DNA from 3 places in the Arthrobacter sp. NPDC093128 genome. Region 3 is predicted to be linked to each of the others. Evidence: riboswitches for the same ligand, from Rfam matches in the RefSeq annotation. Region 3 holds a riboswitch; each other region holds the start of a gene.
What was found. Region 3 has a riboswitch for S-adenosylmethionine ahead of AB0N24_RS03305 (homoserine O-acetyltransferase). Riboswitches for the same ligand answer to the same signal wherever they lie in the genome.

Region 1: linked by a shared signal. The riboswitch ahead of AB0N24_RS11175 (DUF1737 domain-containing protein) and the one ahead of AB0N24_RS03305 (homoserine O-acetyltransferase) in region 3 are both predicted to bind S-adenosylmethionine.
Region 2: linked by a shared signal. The riboswitch ahead of AB0N24_RS09560 (aminotransferase class V-fold PLP-dependent enzyme) and the one ahead of AB0N24_RS03305 (homoserine O-acetyltransferase) in region 3 are both predicted to bind S-adenosylmethionine.

What each region holds. Positions count from the first base shown of each region.
Region 1 is NZ_JBFBEY010000008.1:62,599-68,061, forward strand. It holds gene AB0N24_RS11155 (hypothetical protein) at 1-437, opposite strand, end outside; gene AB0N24_RS11160 (isoprenylcysteine carboxylmethyltransferase family protein) at 515-1,096, opposite strand; gene AB0N24_RS11165 (O-succinylhomoserine sulfhydrylase) at 1,098-2,306, opposite strand; gene AB0N24_RS11170 (rhodanese-like domain-containing protein) at 2,307-2,717, opposite strand; gene AB0N24_RS11175 (DUF1737 domain-containing protein) at 2,714-3,013, opposite strand; SAM riboswitch class IV at 3,048-3,163, opposite strand; gene AB0N24_RS11180 (NtaA/DmoA family FMN-dependent monooxygenase) at 3,407-4,702, shown strand; gene AB0N24_RS11185 (aromatic amino acid ammonia-lyase) at 4,707-5,463, shown strand, end outside.
Region 2 is NZ_JBFBEY010000006.1:220,087-225,549, forward strand. It holds gene hisN (histidinol-phosphatase) at 1-638, shown strand, start outside; SAM riboswitch class IV at 832-945, shown strand; gene AB0N24_RS09560 (aminotransferase class V-fold PLP-dependent enzyme) at 980-2,407, shown strand; gene AB0N24_RS09565 (methyltransferase domain-containing protein) at 2,471-3,244, shown strand; gene AB0N24_RS09570 (metal-dependent transcriptional regulator) at 3,276-3,989, shown strand; gene AB0N24_RS09575 (CrcB family protein) at 4,035-4,454, shown strand; gene AB0N24_RS09580 (CrcB family protein) at 4,451-4,819, shown strand; gene AB0N24_RS09585 (hypothetical protein) at 4,911-5,282, shown strand; gene AB0N24_RS09590 (hypothetical protein) at 5,428-5,463, shown strand, end outside.
Region 3 is NZ_JBFBEY010000002.1:320,592-326,054, forward strand. It holds gene AB0N24_RS03300 (bifunctional o-acetylhomoserine/o-acetylserine sulfhydrylase) at 1-1,211, shown strand, start outside; SAM riboswitch class IV at 1,349-1,464, shown strand; gene AB0N24_RS03305 (homoserine O-acetyltransferase) at 1,477-2,628, shown strand; gene AB0N24_RS03310 (MFS transporter) at 2,799-4,181, shown strand; gene AB0N24_RS03315 (zinc-dependent alcohol dehydrogenase family protein) at 4,201-5,319, shown strand; gene AB0N24_RS03320 (LysR family transcriptional regulator) at 5,322-5,463, opposite strand, start outside.

The DNA of each region.
Region 1 (5,463 bases), on a different contig from region 3:
CCCCCACTGCCGCCTGCCATCATCAGGACCGGCCCCGCCACTGTCTCTGATCCGTCAAACATGCCCGGGTGCAGCCGGGAAGTCGTGGTCTTCCGCCCGTCCGGAAAGGCGACGCCGAAACGGAGGGCGCCGCCGTGGCCGCCCGCCGCATCCGGCCTGTAGCCGCCCCGGTTGAAGCACTGATCGGTGATAAGGCTCCATTCGCTGTCCTTCTCGCTGGACCGGCGGACTGCCCACACCACCTCGAACAGGCACCCGGCAGAAAAGACCTCGACACTTTTCGCCGCCATGACCATCCGGTCAGACCGGTGAAGGAACTGCCCCACTGAAATGACCGCAGGAAGCTCGTCAGACGGCGGTCCGGCCCACACCGGCGGGACGTGCCGGGGCGGGCGGGGCCTCGGCGGCGGTTCGGGAATGTCGTCGAAGAAGGACATGCCTTCATCCTTGCACTGGCGTCAAGACTCCCGCCAAAGCCGGGGTGGACGCCCAGAGGCGAAGGCCAGCCCTGAAGTCACCCCGAACAATGCACCCGAGCTGGCCCGGCTGATCGACACCATCCTCGCCCACGGCTGACAAACGCAGGAATGTAGCGTGGCACGGAGCGCTCGTAGCACCTGAAGCTGTCACCGAATTTGTCCGCCAGCAGCGACTCCTCACGGAGTACCTGCCGGTGGACGGCGGCGGCCGAAAACGGGAGGGCGGCTAGAATCCACGCGTCATCACGCACCAGGCCGATCCCCAGGTGAAGGAGGGACCAGCCGACGTACATCGGGTTGCGGCAGAGGGCATAGGGTCCTGAAGTGACCAGCACGCCGGGGTCCGCGAGGCGCGTTTCGCGGGCGGCTGCCCAGGACCAGCCGATTACCAAGCACCCCGCTGCCAAGGCGCCGAGGCCAATGACCTCTTGCCCATCGAAGCGCTGCCCGCCGGCGTGGGGCTGCCGCGTGCCCGGCCGCCGGGTGCCGGGCACAACATGGTTCGTCCCGCCGCCCAGGCGCAACGGCAGTACGCGCTGCAGCAGCAGGCCGGCGGCAATACCCAGCAGGTTCTGCTCCGGCAGCGGAACATTCGAGGCCAGCGTCCGCCAGGACACGCTAGATCTGCTTCAGCGCCTGTTCCAGGTCCCGGATCAGGTCGTCAACATCCTCGAGTCCTACCGAGAGCCGGACCACGCCGTCGCTCAGCCCGATGGCCGCACGGCCTTCCGGCCCCATGGCACGGTGGGTGGTGGTGGCGGGGTGGGTGATGAGCGACTTCGCATCGCCGAGGTTGTTGGAGATGTCGATGATCCGCAGCGAGTCCAGCAGCGCGAAGGCGGCCTCTTTCGCCGTACGGCCCGCGGACGGCGACAGCTCCAGCGTCAGCACGGTCCCGCCGGCTTTCATCTGCTTTGCTGCCAGCTCGTACTGCGGGTGTGACTTCAGCAGCGGGTACTTGACCCAGCTGACGGCGGGCTGCTCCTCAAGCCATTCGGCCAGGCGGAGCGCCGAGGCCGAGGAGTGGTTGACGCGCAGCGCCATGGTTTCCAGGCCCTTGGTCAGCACCCAGGCGTTGAATGCGGAAAGCGCCGGTCCGGTGTGGCGCATGAGCTGCTTGACCGGACCGTCGATGAACTCCTTGGTGCCCAGGATGGCGCCGCCCAGGACCCGGCCCTGGCCGTCAATGTGCTTGGTGCCGGAGTACACCACCACGTCGGCGCCGAGGTCGCCGCAGCGCTGGAGCAGGGGAGTGGCGAACACATTGTCGACCACCACCGTTGCTCCTGCCGCATGCGCCAGTTCGCTGACCGCGGCGATGTCCACGATCTCCTGCATGGGGTTGGACGGAGACTCGAAGAACACGGCGGTCGTCGGCTCTGCCAGGGCGGCCCGCCACTGGTCCAGGTCCGGTCCGTCGACGAACACCGTTTCCACGCCCCACCGCGGCAGGATCTCGTTCAGGATGACGAAACACGAGCCGAACAGCGAGCGTGCAGCCACAACCCGGTCACCGGCGGCGAGCAAGGCGCCCAGTGCCGTGAACACGGCGGACATGCCGGACGCCGTCGCGAAGCACGCCTCGGTGCCTTCGAGCAGCCGGAGGCGTTCCTGGAAGGTGGCCACCGACGGGTTGCCGTAGCGGGAGTAGACGAACCGTTCGTCCTCGCCCGTGAAGGCGCGCTCGGCAGCTGCCGCGGATTCGTACACGAAGCCGGAGGTCAGGAAGATCGGCTCGGTGGTTTCCTGGAAATTGGTGCGGTCAAGGCCGCCGCGGACAGCCTGGGTGTCGGGGCTCCAGCCGGCGGCATCGGGGTTGAAGGTCACTTAGTTCTTTCCGAGGTTGGTGGGCAGGCCGCGGTTTTTCCAGCCGTTGACGGTGCGCTCGCCCCAACGGTCCGGTTCGCCTTCGAAGCCTTCAAGGACGTTGTAGGCGGTGAAGCCGGCCTGCGTGGCGGCGATGGCGGCGGCAACCGACCGGGCGCCGGAACGGCAGAGGAACACCAGTTCGACGCCGGTGTCCTCCGGGGCCTGCTGCTTCAGCTGGTTGATGAATTCCGGGTTGGGGATCCCGCCCGGGAAAGTCCACTGGATAAAAAGGGGATCGTTTTCCGTGGCCTTGGTGTCCGGGATGCCGATGTGCGCCCACTCACCCTCAGTGCGGACGTCCACCAGGACGGCGCCCTGTTCCAGTTTGGCCCAGGCGTCCTGGGGGCTCAGGTCTCCGGCGTAGCTCACGCGTGCCCCTCGAAAGCGTCGCCGGGGAAGTCGGCGTCGAAGTCGAGCTCGTCCACCGCGGTTGCCACAGCGGCGTCGGCGGTGGCGATGGCCGCGGGCAGGATCACTGCCTGCGCCACGATCACGCTCGTGCCGTTGAAGGTGGCCGCCGGGCTCCCGTGCAGGATGTACCCTTCGGACAGTGCCGCGGAGATGCGCTCGCAGAAGGTGCGGTCATCGGGGCCGGTGATCAGCCGGTACGCCAGCTTTTCCTGGGGCTGGTCCTGGGCGGCAGCCGGGGCGGCGGCCGGAACCAGTTGGGCGGGGGCGTCAGACACGACGGGTCTCCTTCTCTCACGCTTGCAGCTCGAATTGGTCGATATGCCGAGTATTCACCTGAGGCACCCCGCCGCGAAAGGGAGGGTTGCCGACCGGCCAGTCAGGGCTTGCCACCGGTTCTCATTACTCCCCAAAAACGTAACACTTACGACGGCCGCCTGCATCGCCGTCGTCGTCATCTTCCGTAACGGGACCACGCGCAATGCGCAGTTAACCCGGAACTTATTGGGGGTCACTTACGGCCTGTACGTGACCCCGTATTGCGGTTACAAATGCCGGTGCGGGGAGGATAATGACGGGAGATGAACCGCTGTAACGCCGGATGAAATCAGGCAGCCGTGAACAGATCCAACGGGAATACAGTCAGTCCCATGCTGCACTTCGGTTGGTTTGTGGGTCACGGATTTGGCGTCCAGGGCTGGGGCACTCCCGGTTACGGCATCGGGTACGACTGGAAAAAGCCGGCGCTCTACCAGCACGCCGTGCGGGAATTCGAACGGGCAGGGCTGGACCTGTTCATCATCGAGGATTCACTCACCGTGCCGGACACCTACGGCGGGAGCGCCAAGGTGTCGCTGGCCCAGGCGTCCTTCGCGCCCAAGCATGATCCGCTGGCCCTGGTTCCGTACCTGCTCTCCGCCACGGAACACCTCGGCATTGTTCCCACGGTGAGCGCGTCCTTCTACCCGCCGTTCACAGCTGCGCGGCTGCTGGCGACCCTGCAGCACTTCTCCAACGGGCAGCTGGGCTGGAACGTGGTGACCTCCGGCAGCGATCTTGCCGCGCAGAACTACGGCCTGGACCAGCAGATCGAGCATGACCTCCGCTACGAGAAGGCGGAGGAATTCGTGGACGTGGTGCGCAGGCTCTGGCGCAGCTGGGAGCCGGACGCCATCCTGGAGGACGCGGAAGCGGGCGTGTTCGCGGACCACACGAAGGTCCACCCGATCAACCACGACGGCGAGTTCTTCAAGGTCCGGGGGCCGCTGAACACCGCGCCGCTGCCCGAGGAGCCGGTGCTGGTCCAGGCCGGCGCGTCCCCGCGGGGCAAGGCGTTCGCGGGCGGCAACGCCGACGTCGCTCTTGCCCTGGCGAGGGGTGTGGACGGCATGAAGGCCTACCGCGATTCGATCCGCGCCGAGGCAGCCGCGGCCGGGCGGAACGCCGACGATATCAAGGTGCTTTACGTCCTCAAACCCACCGTGGTGGGCTCCCGCGCCGAAGCTGAGGAGCTCCGGGAGCAGCGCCGCCAGCTCACGCAGCGCGACATCGACAGCCAGCTGAATTCCATCTCCTACCTCTCCGTGATCGACTTCAAGCAGTTCGACCTCGACGCCCCGCTCCCCGACCTCACCACGAACAGCAACCAGGGCACCCTGGACCATTTCGCCAAAGCCGGTCCGCCCGGATCCACGCTGCGCCAGCTCCTGCAGGCCCGCAGTGGCGGCGCCGGGGACAGCATCATCGGCACCGCCGAAGAGATTGCGGACTACCTCGAGGAGACAGGGGCGCAGGTGGGCGGGGACGGTTTCCTGTTCTCCGGTTTCGTGGACCCGGCCACGGTTCACGGGGTGCTGGACCGCCTGGCGCCGGTGCTGCGGCGCCGGGGGCTGCTCCGAACAAGCTATGGCGACGGCGGCTTCCGCCGGAACCTACTGGACTTCTAGTCCCATGGGCAACGGCAGCGGCAACTTCCTGATCGGCACGGCCCACCTGCGCGCCAGGGACGTCGCGGAGGCAGCGGCCGATCCGGCGGTGAAATTCGTCCTGAGTACTGACGCCCTGGAGCTGATCGGGCTCTCGCGTGAGGTGGTGCAGCAGGCCATCGAGTCCGGCCACAGCGTCTACGGCCTCAACACCTTGCTGGGTTCCGGGCGTGACACCGCTGTGGAGGACAAATCGATCCTTGCCTACCAGGTGCAGGTGGTGCGGTACCACAACAGCGGTGTGGGCGACCCCCTGGACCGCGACGAGGTCCGGGCCGTCATGCTGGCACGGCTCGTGGGCTTCAGCCGCGGCGGCTCCGGCGTCCGGCCCGAAACTGCCCGCTTCTATGCCGAAATGCTGAACAGGGGAGTGGTCCCCGCCATCCCGCGCGACGGGTCCGTGGGCTCTGCCGACCTGACCCATCTCGCCGCCGTGGCCGCCGTCGCTATCGGGGAAGGCCAGACGGTGGCGCCGGACGGGAAGCTGGTGCCTGGCGGGCAGGCCCTTGCGGACGGCGGGCTGGCGCCGCTGGAACTGGCACCCGGCGAGGCCCTGGCCCTGGTCAGCTCCAACTCCTATTCGATCGGGGTGGGCGCGCTGGTGCTGCACCGGATCCTGCGGCTCGCCGATCTCGCGGACACCGCTCTTGCGCTGTCGCTTGAGGCAACGGCAAGGCACGACGGCGGCGGCAACCTCAGCCCGTTTTCGCCGGCGGTGCAGG
Region 2 (5,463 bases), on a different contig from region 3:
GACAGCTCTCGCGCTCCCGCCCGCGCGACGCCGTCCTCGGCGAAGAGTTCGGCAGTTCCGGGCATGGTTCCCGCCGCTGGATCATCGATCCGATCGACGGCACCAAAAACTTCGTCCGTGGTGTGCCTGTCTGGGCCACCCTGATTGCCCTCGTGGATGAGGGCGAACCCGTGGTTGGCCTGGTCAGCGCGCCGGCACTGGGCAAGCGCTGGTGGGCCGCGAAGGGCGCCGGCGCCTACATGGGGCGGTCCCTTGCTGCGGCCACGCGGCTGAAGGTCTCGAACGTGTCCGAGCTTTCGGACGCTTCACTCTCCTACTCGAGCCTGGGCGGCTGGAAGGAACGCGGCAACCTGGACGAGTTCCTCGGCCTCACCGAGGAGGTTTGGCGGACCCGCGCCTACGGCGACTTCTGGTCCTATTGCATGGTGGCCGAGGGATGCGTGGACATCGCCTGCGAGCCGGAGCTGAACCTCTACGACATGGCCGCGCTGGTGCCGATTGTCACTGAAGCGGGCGGCCGCTTCACATCCTTGGAGGGAGTGGACGGCCCCTTCGGCGGAAACGCCCTGGCCACCAACTCGATCCTCCACTCCGAAGTCCTCAAGCGGCTGAACCCGGACCTCGACGACCTCCTCTGAGGGGTGGCCCGCACCGGAACCCGGTGCGGACGCATGGACGGACTGCAGAATAAACGACGGCGGATGCCCCTCCCAAGGGGGTGTCCGCCGTCGTTTATTCGGACGGAACCCGCTTCTCCGGGCATGCGTAACAAACGGCTTAATAATTGGCGTGGCTTTCCCGCGGCGCCGCGAATGTCCTAATCTCGAAACAGGTCACGAGTGCCAGCGCGAAACCCCGGTTTGCTGGCCGGCAACCCTCCATTCGCGGTGGGGTGCCCCGGGTGACGACCAGGCCGGTCCGGAACGGACCCGGCAAGCGCGGATCCCCGGAGTGAGGGGTCCTTTACAGTGAGGTCCCCATGACTACTGCCACTTTCCCCGCAAACCCCGGAACCGCGTCCTCGACGGCCGCAGGCCTCCTGGACGAACGCTTCACCATTGCCAAGCGGCCGCTCTCGGCCGTCACCGGCGCCGAGATCCAGGCTCCGCTGATCCAGGGTGGCCACGTCCGCTACGCAAACCTGGACTATGGAGCGTCCGCTCCGGCCCTTTCCGTCGTGTCGGCCTACCTGAACGAAATCCTGCCGTACTACGCCAGTGTCCACCGCGGCGCCGGCTACGCCTCGCAGATCAGCACCTCGGTGTACGAAAACTCCCGGAGCATCGTCCGCGCATTCGTCGGCGGCAGGACCGACGATTCCGTGATCTTCACCAGGAACACCACGGACTCCCTGAACCTGCTGGCGGGCTGCCTGCCCGTGGCGGACGGCCGCCACACCGGTGAGGTGCTGTATCTCGACATCGAGCACCACGCCAACCTGCTTCCCTGGCAGGGTGTGCCGCACCGCAGCGTTGTTGCCGCTCCCACGCTGAGCGCCACGCTCGAGAACCTGCGCTCCGAGCTCAGCCAGGGCGACATCAGCCTGCTGGCCGTAACGGGAGCCTCCAACGTCACCGGTGAAATCCTCCCCATCCGCGAGCTGGCCGCACTGGCCCACGAACACGGCGCAAGGATCGTTGTGGACGCGGCACAGCTGGCCCCGCACCGCCGCATCGATATCGCGGCGGACGACGTCGACTACCTCGCCTTCTCGGGCCACAAGCTGTACGCGCCGTTCGGCTCGGGTGTCCTCGTGGGCCGGCCGGACTGGCTCGACGCCGGCACACCCCACCTGGCAGGCGGCGGAGCCGTCCGTGAGGCCCGGCTGGACTCCGTCAGCTGGGCTACCGGACCGGCGCGGCATGAGGGCGGGTCGCCCAACGTTCTTGGTGCAGCCACGCTGGCCCGCGCCACGCAGGTTATCGGTGCGCTGGACCAGGAGCTGTGGCACGCCCACGAGACAGCCATCAGATCCTTCCTCGTTGAAGGCCTGCGGAAGATCGACGGCGTTACGGTCCACCAGATCTTCAGCGACACCGACCAGGCAGCGGACACCATTGGCGTGGTCAACTTCTCGGTCGAGGGCTACGACGCAGGCCTCGTGGCCGCCTACCTTTCCGCGGAACACGGTGTTGGCCTCCGCGACGGCCGCTTCTGCGCCCACCCGCTGCTCAAGCGCTTGGGCCTTCCGTCCGGTTCGCTGCGTGCAAGCTTCGGCGTCGGGTCCAGGCTGGAGGACGCCCAGCGCCTGCTGGCCGGCATCGAGGAACTCCGCAGGACCGGTCTCGGCTGGGACTACGTGGTGGACTCCGGCCGCTGGGTACCGGCCAACGACACCCGCAGCTACCCGGACTGGGCACCCAACACCCCCGGCACCGCGGGAGCAGCGCCCTGCACCGAAGACTAAGGGCCCGGCGTTTGCGGTAAATTCGAGGGGTAAGTAATCCAGCCTGCCCGAAGGAGACTGCACGTGGCACGGGGAGGCCCCAAACTGCACCACCAGCGCCGGTATGAACTCGGACAGAGCTTCCAGGACGGCGGTGAGCATTATGACCGTGTCCGCCCGGGCTATCCTGCCGATTCGGCGGACTGGCTGATCCGAAGCGCCGGCGGGACAGCCGGGGCCGCCAATGCCGCTGACATCGGAGCCGGGACGGGCAAATTCACTGTCTTGCTGGTGCAGCGTGGTCTCACGGTCTCCGCAGTGGACCCCTCGCCGGACATGCTCGCCCAGCTGCGGCTTGCCCTGCCGGGAGTTCCCGCGGCAGAGGGCACCGCAGAGGCGACCGGACTCGCGGACAGCGCGTTCGACGTCGTCAGCGTTGCCCAGGCGTGGCACTGGTGCGATCCGCTCCTTGCGAGCACGGAAATTTCCCGCATCCTCCGCCCCGGCGGCGTGCTGGGGCTGGTCTGGAACCAGTTGGACACGTCGGTCCCGTGGGTTCACCGGCTCTCCCGGATCATGCATGCCGGCGATGTGCACAAGCCGGACTTCCGTCCCGCGATCGGGCCGGAGTTCACCGGGCTTGAGAGCCACCTGACACGCTGGGAAGATCCGGTGACCACCGAGGACATTGTGGAATTGGCGAAGTCCCGCAGCTATTACCTTGCCGCCGGTGAGGGCACCCGGGCCAAAGTCCGGGACAACCTGGACTGGTACCTCCACGAGCATCTGACCCACTCGCGCGGGGACGTCGTCGGACTCCCCTACCTGACCCAGACCTGGCGGGCGTTCAAAGCATGAGTCGTGCAGACAAAGCGGTAGGCTTGGACCCGTGAAGACCAGCGCGCCCTCCTCCTCCATCGAGGACTACGTCAAGGTCATCTACTCCTTCACGGAGTGGCAGGACAAACCCATCACCTCCTCGCAGCTGGCACAACGGCTCGGGGTCGCGAACTCCTCGGTCTCGGAAATGGTCCGAAAGCTGAAAGACCAGGGCCTGGTTGACCACAAGCCCTACAGCGCCATCACGCTCACGGCCGACGGCATCCGGCTGGCGCTGTCCATGGTCCGGCGTCACCGGCTCATCGAGACCTACCTTGTCCAGGAACTCGGCTACAGCTGGGACGAGGTCCACGACGAAGCCGAGCTCCTGGAACACGCCGTCTCCGACACCTTCATCGAGCGGATGGCCCGCAAGCTCGGCAATCCGCTCCGCGACCCGCACGGCGATCCCATCCCCGCAGCGGACGGCACCGTCCGCATGCCCCGCGCCCACCGTATGAGCGAACTCGACGAGGGCCACACGGGCCGGATCACCAGGATCAGCGACGAAAACCCCGACCTCCTGCGCTATCTGTCCGCCGAGAAGATCGACCTCGATGCAGACATTGAAGTACTCGGCCGGAAACCCTTCGGCGGTGCCCTCGTGGTCCGGATCGGCCCGGCGGGCGCCGACCGCGAATTCGACCTTGCCGATGAGGTTTCGTCAGCGCTGTGGGTGCACAGCGACACGGGCCATGCCGGATGCCGGCTTGCGGACGCCTGAACCCGTGCCCACCGTATCGGTGACGCCTGTAACGGTGCTGCCTGAATGAAGGGTGTCGCGGGCCCGGGCTGGCGCGCCTGGACGGCGGTGGCCGTCGGGGCACTCGTTGGGACGGAGCTCCGCTACGGCCTGGGCTTGGTCTTCCCGGAAGCCGCCGGAACGATCCCCTGGACCACCCTGGCCATCAACGTCAGCGGCAGCTTCGTCCTGGCGGCCCTCACCACGGTCTGGATGGCCCGGCCGACGACGGCGTTCTGGCTGAGGGCAGGAATCGGGCCGGGGCTCCTGGGATCCTTCACCACCTTCTCGGCAGTGGTGTTCTCAGTTGACCAACAGGCACGTTCCGGCCTACACGCGACATGGCTGATCTATCTCGGACTCTCTCTGGTCCTGGGGCTTGGTGCGGCCGCCGCGGGCTGGAAGGCCGGCAAGGCCTTGAGTGACCGGACCGGAGGAGCCTCATGACAGCTGTGTTGGTCGGTATTTTTGGCGTTGCCGGGGGCTTGCTCAGGTTTTCCATCGACACCTGGTTCGCGCACCGCACCGGCACGCGCCGGCACTGGCCCTGGGCAACGCTGCTGGTAAACGTCACCGGGTCACTCATCATCGGCCTTTCAGTGGGCGTCAGCGGACGGCTGGGGCTCGGCGAGGAATGGCATGCCTCGGTCGCCACGGGCCTCGCGGGCGGCCTGACGACGTTCAGTTCCTGGACCACTGCAACCATCCGGCTTGTCAGTGAAGGGCGGTACCCGGCGGCGGCGCTGAACGTGGCTGTCAATCTCGTCGCAGGGCTCTCGGCGGCGGCGGCAGGCATAGCCCTTGCCGGCTGACAGGCCCGCGGCTTTCCAACCGACGCAGGCCAGCGCCCCGCGGTCTGAATGTGTGAATCCCGAGGGGTCCTGCATCCCGTAAAGTTAAACGATGGTTACGCGACGTGAAGCAGCTCAGATCCTTGATATTCCACTGGAAATGGCACACCGTCACGGTATCCCTGCCAGGCTGTCGGATGCCGAGCTGTCCGAGCTCCTGGACAATCCCCCGGCCTGGCTCGTCCAGTCCAAGGCCAACCGGACCGGCAAGCGCCCTGTCTGGGTCCAGCTGACCTGTGCCGTCTGCGGCTTCTCGGAAGCCGCCCGGCCCAAGAAATGGTGGCCGCCGTTCACGTACGTGTGCTGCGCCCATCACGCCCTCGATGACCTCCCGCCGGTCCTGCCGGGCCTGGTTCGCAGCGAGTATGAGGGGATCGGCAGCCGGTTCGTCGGCATTGTTGACGTTGAAGTACCCGCTTCCTGACGGCCGGCGCCCGGGCGGGGTCCGGTTCGACGCGTGAATCGGGCGGTGCCGGAAGCCGGCGTTGGTGCCAGTTTCATTCACGAGAAAACAGGCGTACCTTACAAACACGGGGCCTATTCAGGGCCCCGACGTTAGGGAGGGCGACATGCCTGACAAATCGCCGCACCGGCAGGTCACCAAG
Region 3 (5,463 bases):
TGTTTCCGAGCGCCGAAAGTGCAGCCAACCGCTTTGCGCTGGCCGAGCTTGCGCCCATTTACACGCGGATCGGCAACCCCACCCAGGACGCCGTTGAACAGCGCGTGGCCAGCCTCGAAGGTGGCCTGGCAGCCCTGCTGCTCAGCTCGGGTCAGGCTGCCGAAACGTTCGCCATCCTCAACGTCGCCGAAGCCGGCGACCACGTGGTGGCCAGCCCCAGCCTCTACGGCGGCACGTACAACCTGCTGGCCCACACCCTGAAGAAGTTCGGCATCTCCGTGACGTTCGTGGAGGATCCGGACAACCTGCAGCAGTGGAAGGACGCAGTCCGGCCCAACACCAAGCTGTTCTTCGCCGAGGTGGTGTCCAACCCCCGCCAGGACGTCCTGGACATCGAGGGGGTCTCGCGCACCGCCCATGAAGCCGGCGTGCCGCTGATCGTGGACAACACGCTGTCCACGCCGTACCTCATCCGGCCGCTGGAGTGGGGCGCGGACATCGTGGTCCACTCGGCGACGAAGTACCTTGGCGGCCACGGCAGTGCGATTGCCGGAGTGATCGTGGACTCGGGCAACTTCGACTTCGGCAAGGACCCGGACAGGTTTCCGGGCTTCAACACCCCGGATCCCACCTACAACGGACTCGTGTACGCGCGGGACCTCGGGGCGGAGGGTGCCCTGGGGGCGAACCTCTCCTACATCCTCAAGGCGCGCGTCCAGTTGCTGCGCGACCTGGGCTCGGCCGTTTCCCCGTTTAACGCCTTCCTCATCGCCCAGGGCCTGGAAACCCTCAGCCTGCGCGTTGAGCGTCACGTTGCCAACGCAGTGAGCGTCGCCGAATGGCTCGAAGCCCGGTCCGACGTCGAATCCGTCGCCTATGCGGGGCTGCCGTCCAGCCCCTGGTTCGAGCGCGGCCGCAAGTACGGGCCCAAGGGGACCGGCGCCATCGTCTCGTTCAACATCGCCGGCGGGGCCGAGGCCGGCAAGCGGTTCGTGGACGCCCTGGAACTTCACTCCCATGTGGCGAACATCGGTGACGTGCGCTCCCTGGTCATCCACCCGGCGTCGACCACGCACAGCCAGCTGACAGCCGAACAGCAGGCCGTGGCGGGCGTGACGCCGGGTCTGGTCCGGCTCTCCGTGGGGCTGGAGCACATCGATGACATCATCGCCGACCTCGACGCCGGTTTCCGCGCCGCCAAAGGCGCCTAAGGGAGCGGCGGCGGCTGCCCGGGAGGGCCTGCCGCCGCGGTGCTGACCCCGTATGACTCCCGGCGCCTCGACGCCGGGAGTCATATTGGTGTCACAATCTTCGCCATTGCCGGGACGCATTTCGTAGACTCACTACAGGTCATGAGTGCCAGCGACAGCCCCGGCTTGCTGGCCGGCAACCCTCCTTACGCGGCGGGGTGCCCCGGGTGAAGACCTGGCCTGCCAGCCAGTTGGCGGCGGGCAAGCGCGAAGAAGAGGTCCTCAGATGACGATTGCCGTCACCCGCAGCGGTGTACCCGAAACAGACGTTCACGAAGTGAAAACCAACGCAGTTCCTGATGGCACGGTCAAGTTCCTGAGCATCGGCGGCCTTGACCTCGAAGCGGGAGGGCACCTGCCCGACGTCACCCTCGCCTACGAAACGTGGGGCACGCTGAACCCGGACCGCTCCAACGCCGTGCTGGTGCAGCACGCGCTGACCGGCAGCACCCACGTGACAAGGGGGGCCGGCGACGAGGAAGGCTGGTGGGAGCAGCTGGCCGGTCCGGGCGCGCCGGTTGATACGGACAAGTACTTCGTGATCTCCATTAACATCGTGGGCGGCTGCTACGGCTCCACCGGCCCCTCCACTCCTGCCCCGGACGGGAAGCCGTGGGGCTCACGCTTTCCACTGGTCACCCTGCGGGACACGACGGCGGCCGAGGCCCGGCTGGCAGACGCCCTGGGCATCGGGAGCTGGTACGCGGTGCTGGGCGGATCGATGGGCGGAGCCCGTGCCCTGGAATGGGCTGTCAGCTTCCCGGACCGGGTCCGGCGCTGCGGCGTGATTTCCATTGGCGCCAGCAGCACCGCCGAGCAGATCGCCTTTGCCCAGGCGCAGACCCTCGCCATCCGCCAGGACGTCAACTTCAACGGCGGCGACTACTACGGCGGCCCCGAGCCGGAAGCCGGCCTGGCCCTTGCCCGCAGGATTGCGCACATCACGTACCGCTCCGCGAACGAGTTCGAGACCCGCTTCGGCCGCAGTGCCCAGGGCGGCGAAGCACCGCTCCAGGCAGTCTCGCTGGGGGATCGCGGCCGTTACCAGGTGGAGAGCTACCTGGACCACCAGGGCACCAAGCTGGTCCGGCGGTTCGATGCCAACAGCTACATCGCCATCACGGAAGCGCTCATGAGCCACGACGTGGTCCGGGGCCGCGGCTCGCTCAAGGAAGCGCTGGCACAGTCCACGGCGGAATTCTTCATTGCCGCCGTGGACACTGACCGGCTGTATTTCCCCGCCCAGTCCCACGAACTGGCGGCTGCGCTCCCGGGTGAAGTGCCGGTCCACGTGATCGAGGCACCCATTGGCCACGACGGATTCCTGACCGAGATCGGCCAGCTCAACACCCAGCTTCGTCAGAACTTCTTCGCGTAGCCCGTCGGCCCAATGTGCATTTATGCAGAGCTGTCCTGCAGAAAATGGCGTTGAGCCTGCGGCAATGTGAGCCCATACTCTAGGGGACCGGCGCGTTGGTGGTGCACATCACACGCGTCCGCTACGGAATGGTCCACATGGTGTCGACGGAGACGCCGAAGGAGTTCACAATGAGCACACAAAACTCTGCCGCAGGGCGCACGGATGAGACTGACGTCAAGGCCTCCGGGCTGAAGAAGGTGGTAACGGCCTCGATGGCCGGCACCGTTGTTGAATGGTATGAGTTCTTCCTCTACGCGTCCGCGGCCACCCTGGTCTTCGGCAAGATGTTCTTCCCCAATTCCGGCACGGAACTGGACGGGATCATTGCCGCCTTCGTCACGTACGCGGTGGGCTTCGTGGCCCGCCCCATCGGCGGCATCGTCTTCGGCCACTTCGGCGACAAGTTCGGCCGCAAGCAGCTCCTCCAGCTGAGCATCATCCTGGTGGGCGTCTCTACCTTCGCCATGGGCTGCCTGCCCAGCTTCGCCCAGATCGGCTACTGGGCTCCGGCCCTGCTGGTGTTCCTGCGCTTCGTGCAGGGCTTCGCGGTCGGCGGTGAATGGGGCGGCGCAGTGCTGCTCGTGGCCGAACACAGCCCCAGTAAGTCGCGCGGATTCTGGTCCAGCTGGCCGCAGTCCGCCGTTCCCATGGGCAACCTCCTGGCCACCGGCGTGCTGTTCACGCTTTCCTCGACGCTGTCCTCCGCCGACTTCCTCGGCTGGGGCTGGCGCGTGGCCTTCTGGCTGTCCGCAGTGATCGTCATCGTGGGCTACTACATCCGCACCAAGGTCCAGGATGCCCCCATCTTCCTCGAGGCCCGCAAGGAAGTCACCGTGGAAAAGAAGGGCTACGGCGTGGCCGAAGTCTTCCGCCGTTACCCGCGCGGTGTGTTCACTGCCATGGGCCTGCGCTTCGCGGAAAACATCCTGTACTATCTCGTGGTCACGTTCTCCATCACCTACCTGAAGGTCGTGGTCCAGACAGACACGTCCAGGATCCTGCTGCTCCTGCTCGTGGCCCACTTCATCCACTTCTGCGCCGTGCCGATGGTCGGAAAACTGTCGGACGCCTTCGGCCGCCGCCCGGTATACATGGCCGGAGCGATCCTCGGCGGCACCTGGGGCTTCTTCGCCTTCCCCATGATGGACACCGCCAATGACCTGGTCATCCTCGCGGCCATCACCATCGGACTCCTGTTCCACGCACTGATGTACGCCGGGCAGCCGTCCATTATGGCCGAGATGTTCCCCACCCGGATGCGGTATTCGGGCGTATCACTGGGCTACCAGGTCACCTCGATCGTGGCCGGTTCGCTGGCGCCGATCATCGCCACCGCACTGCTCAGCAGCTTCAAGTCCTCCACCCCGGTGGCGCTGTACCTGCTGGGCGCCTGCATCGTGACGGCGATTTCCGTGTACTTCCTCAAGGAGACGCGCGGCATTTCCCTCCACGACGTCGACGCCGCGGACGCCCAGGGCACGGCGGACCTCCTTGCCGCCGGCAAAAAGTAAGAGCAAGGAAACAGCCTCCATGCGAGCAGCAGTCCTCTACTCCACGGTTCCCGCCGGAACCGGCTACACCGAAGCCCGTCCGCTGCTGATCCAGGAACTGGACCGGCCCGAACCGCGGCCGGGCGAGCTCGGCGTCACCATCACCTACTCCAGCCTGTGCCACTCGGACCTTTCGGTGGTGGACGGCTCCCGCGTCAGGCCACTGCCGATGGCGCTCGGCCATGAGGCCGTGGGGCGGGTGGTGTCCGTCGGCGAGGGCGTCGACGACGTCTCCGAAGGCGACCACGTGGTGCTGGTCTTCGTCCCCAGCTGCGGAAACTGCCGGGCGTGCCGCGCGGGCCGCCCGGCCCTGTGCCACCGCGCCGCGGAGGTCAACGGCTCAGGTGACCTCCTGCACGGTGAGGCGCTGCTGCGGACACCGGCGGGGGAGCGGATCAACCACCACCTCGGGGTGTCGGCCTTTGCGGACTATGCCGTGGTGGCCCGGGAATCCGTCGTGGTGATCGGCGACGACGTCCCGGACACCGTTGCGGCCATGTTCGGCTGCGCCGTGCTCACCGGAATGGGAGCCGTGCTGAACACTGCGGCGGTCACCGCGGGGCAATCGGTGGCCGTTTTCGGACTCGGCGCCGTCGGGCTCTCCGCCGTGATGGCGGCGTCCTTGGCCGGTGCCGCCGCCGTCATTGCCATCGACCCCAACGAAGGCAAGCACCAGCTCGCCCTGGACTGCGGTGCTACGGCCGTGGGCACCCCGGGCGACGCCGCGCGGCTGGTCGCTGAGGCGACCGGCGACGGCGTGGACGTCGCCGTCGAGGCCGTGGGGTCCGCCGGGGTGATCGCATCGTGCCTGGACCTCGTAACGCGCGGCGGCGCCGTCGTCTCCGTCGGCCTGCCGAAACCGTCCGCGGAACTGACGGTGGGGGCCTTGCAGTTTGCCGGTGCCGGGAAACGGCTGCTCGGTTCCTACATGGGAGATGCCGTCCCGGAACGGGACATTCCGCTGTATCTTGACCACTGGCGGGGCGGGCGGCTCCCCGTGGAACTGTTGCACACGGACACCAGGCCGCTGGCCGAAATCAACGAAGGCCTCGATGCACTGGCAGCCGGCGAAGTGGTGCGCCGGCTGTTCCAGGCCTAGTGTCAGGCTGCCAGGATTTCCTGGCGGCCTGACACTTCGGCCTTGAGCGCATCCACCACGGCCCGGACGGAAGCCGAGCGCAGCGACTCCGGACGCGCCACCGCCCAGATGGGGAGCTGGCGCTGGAACAGCTCGGGCAGCACC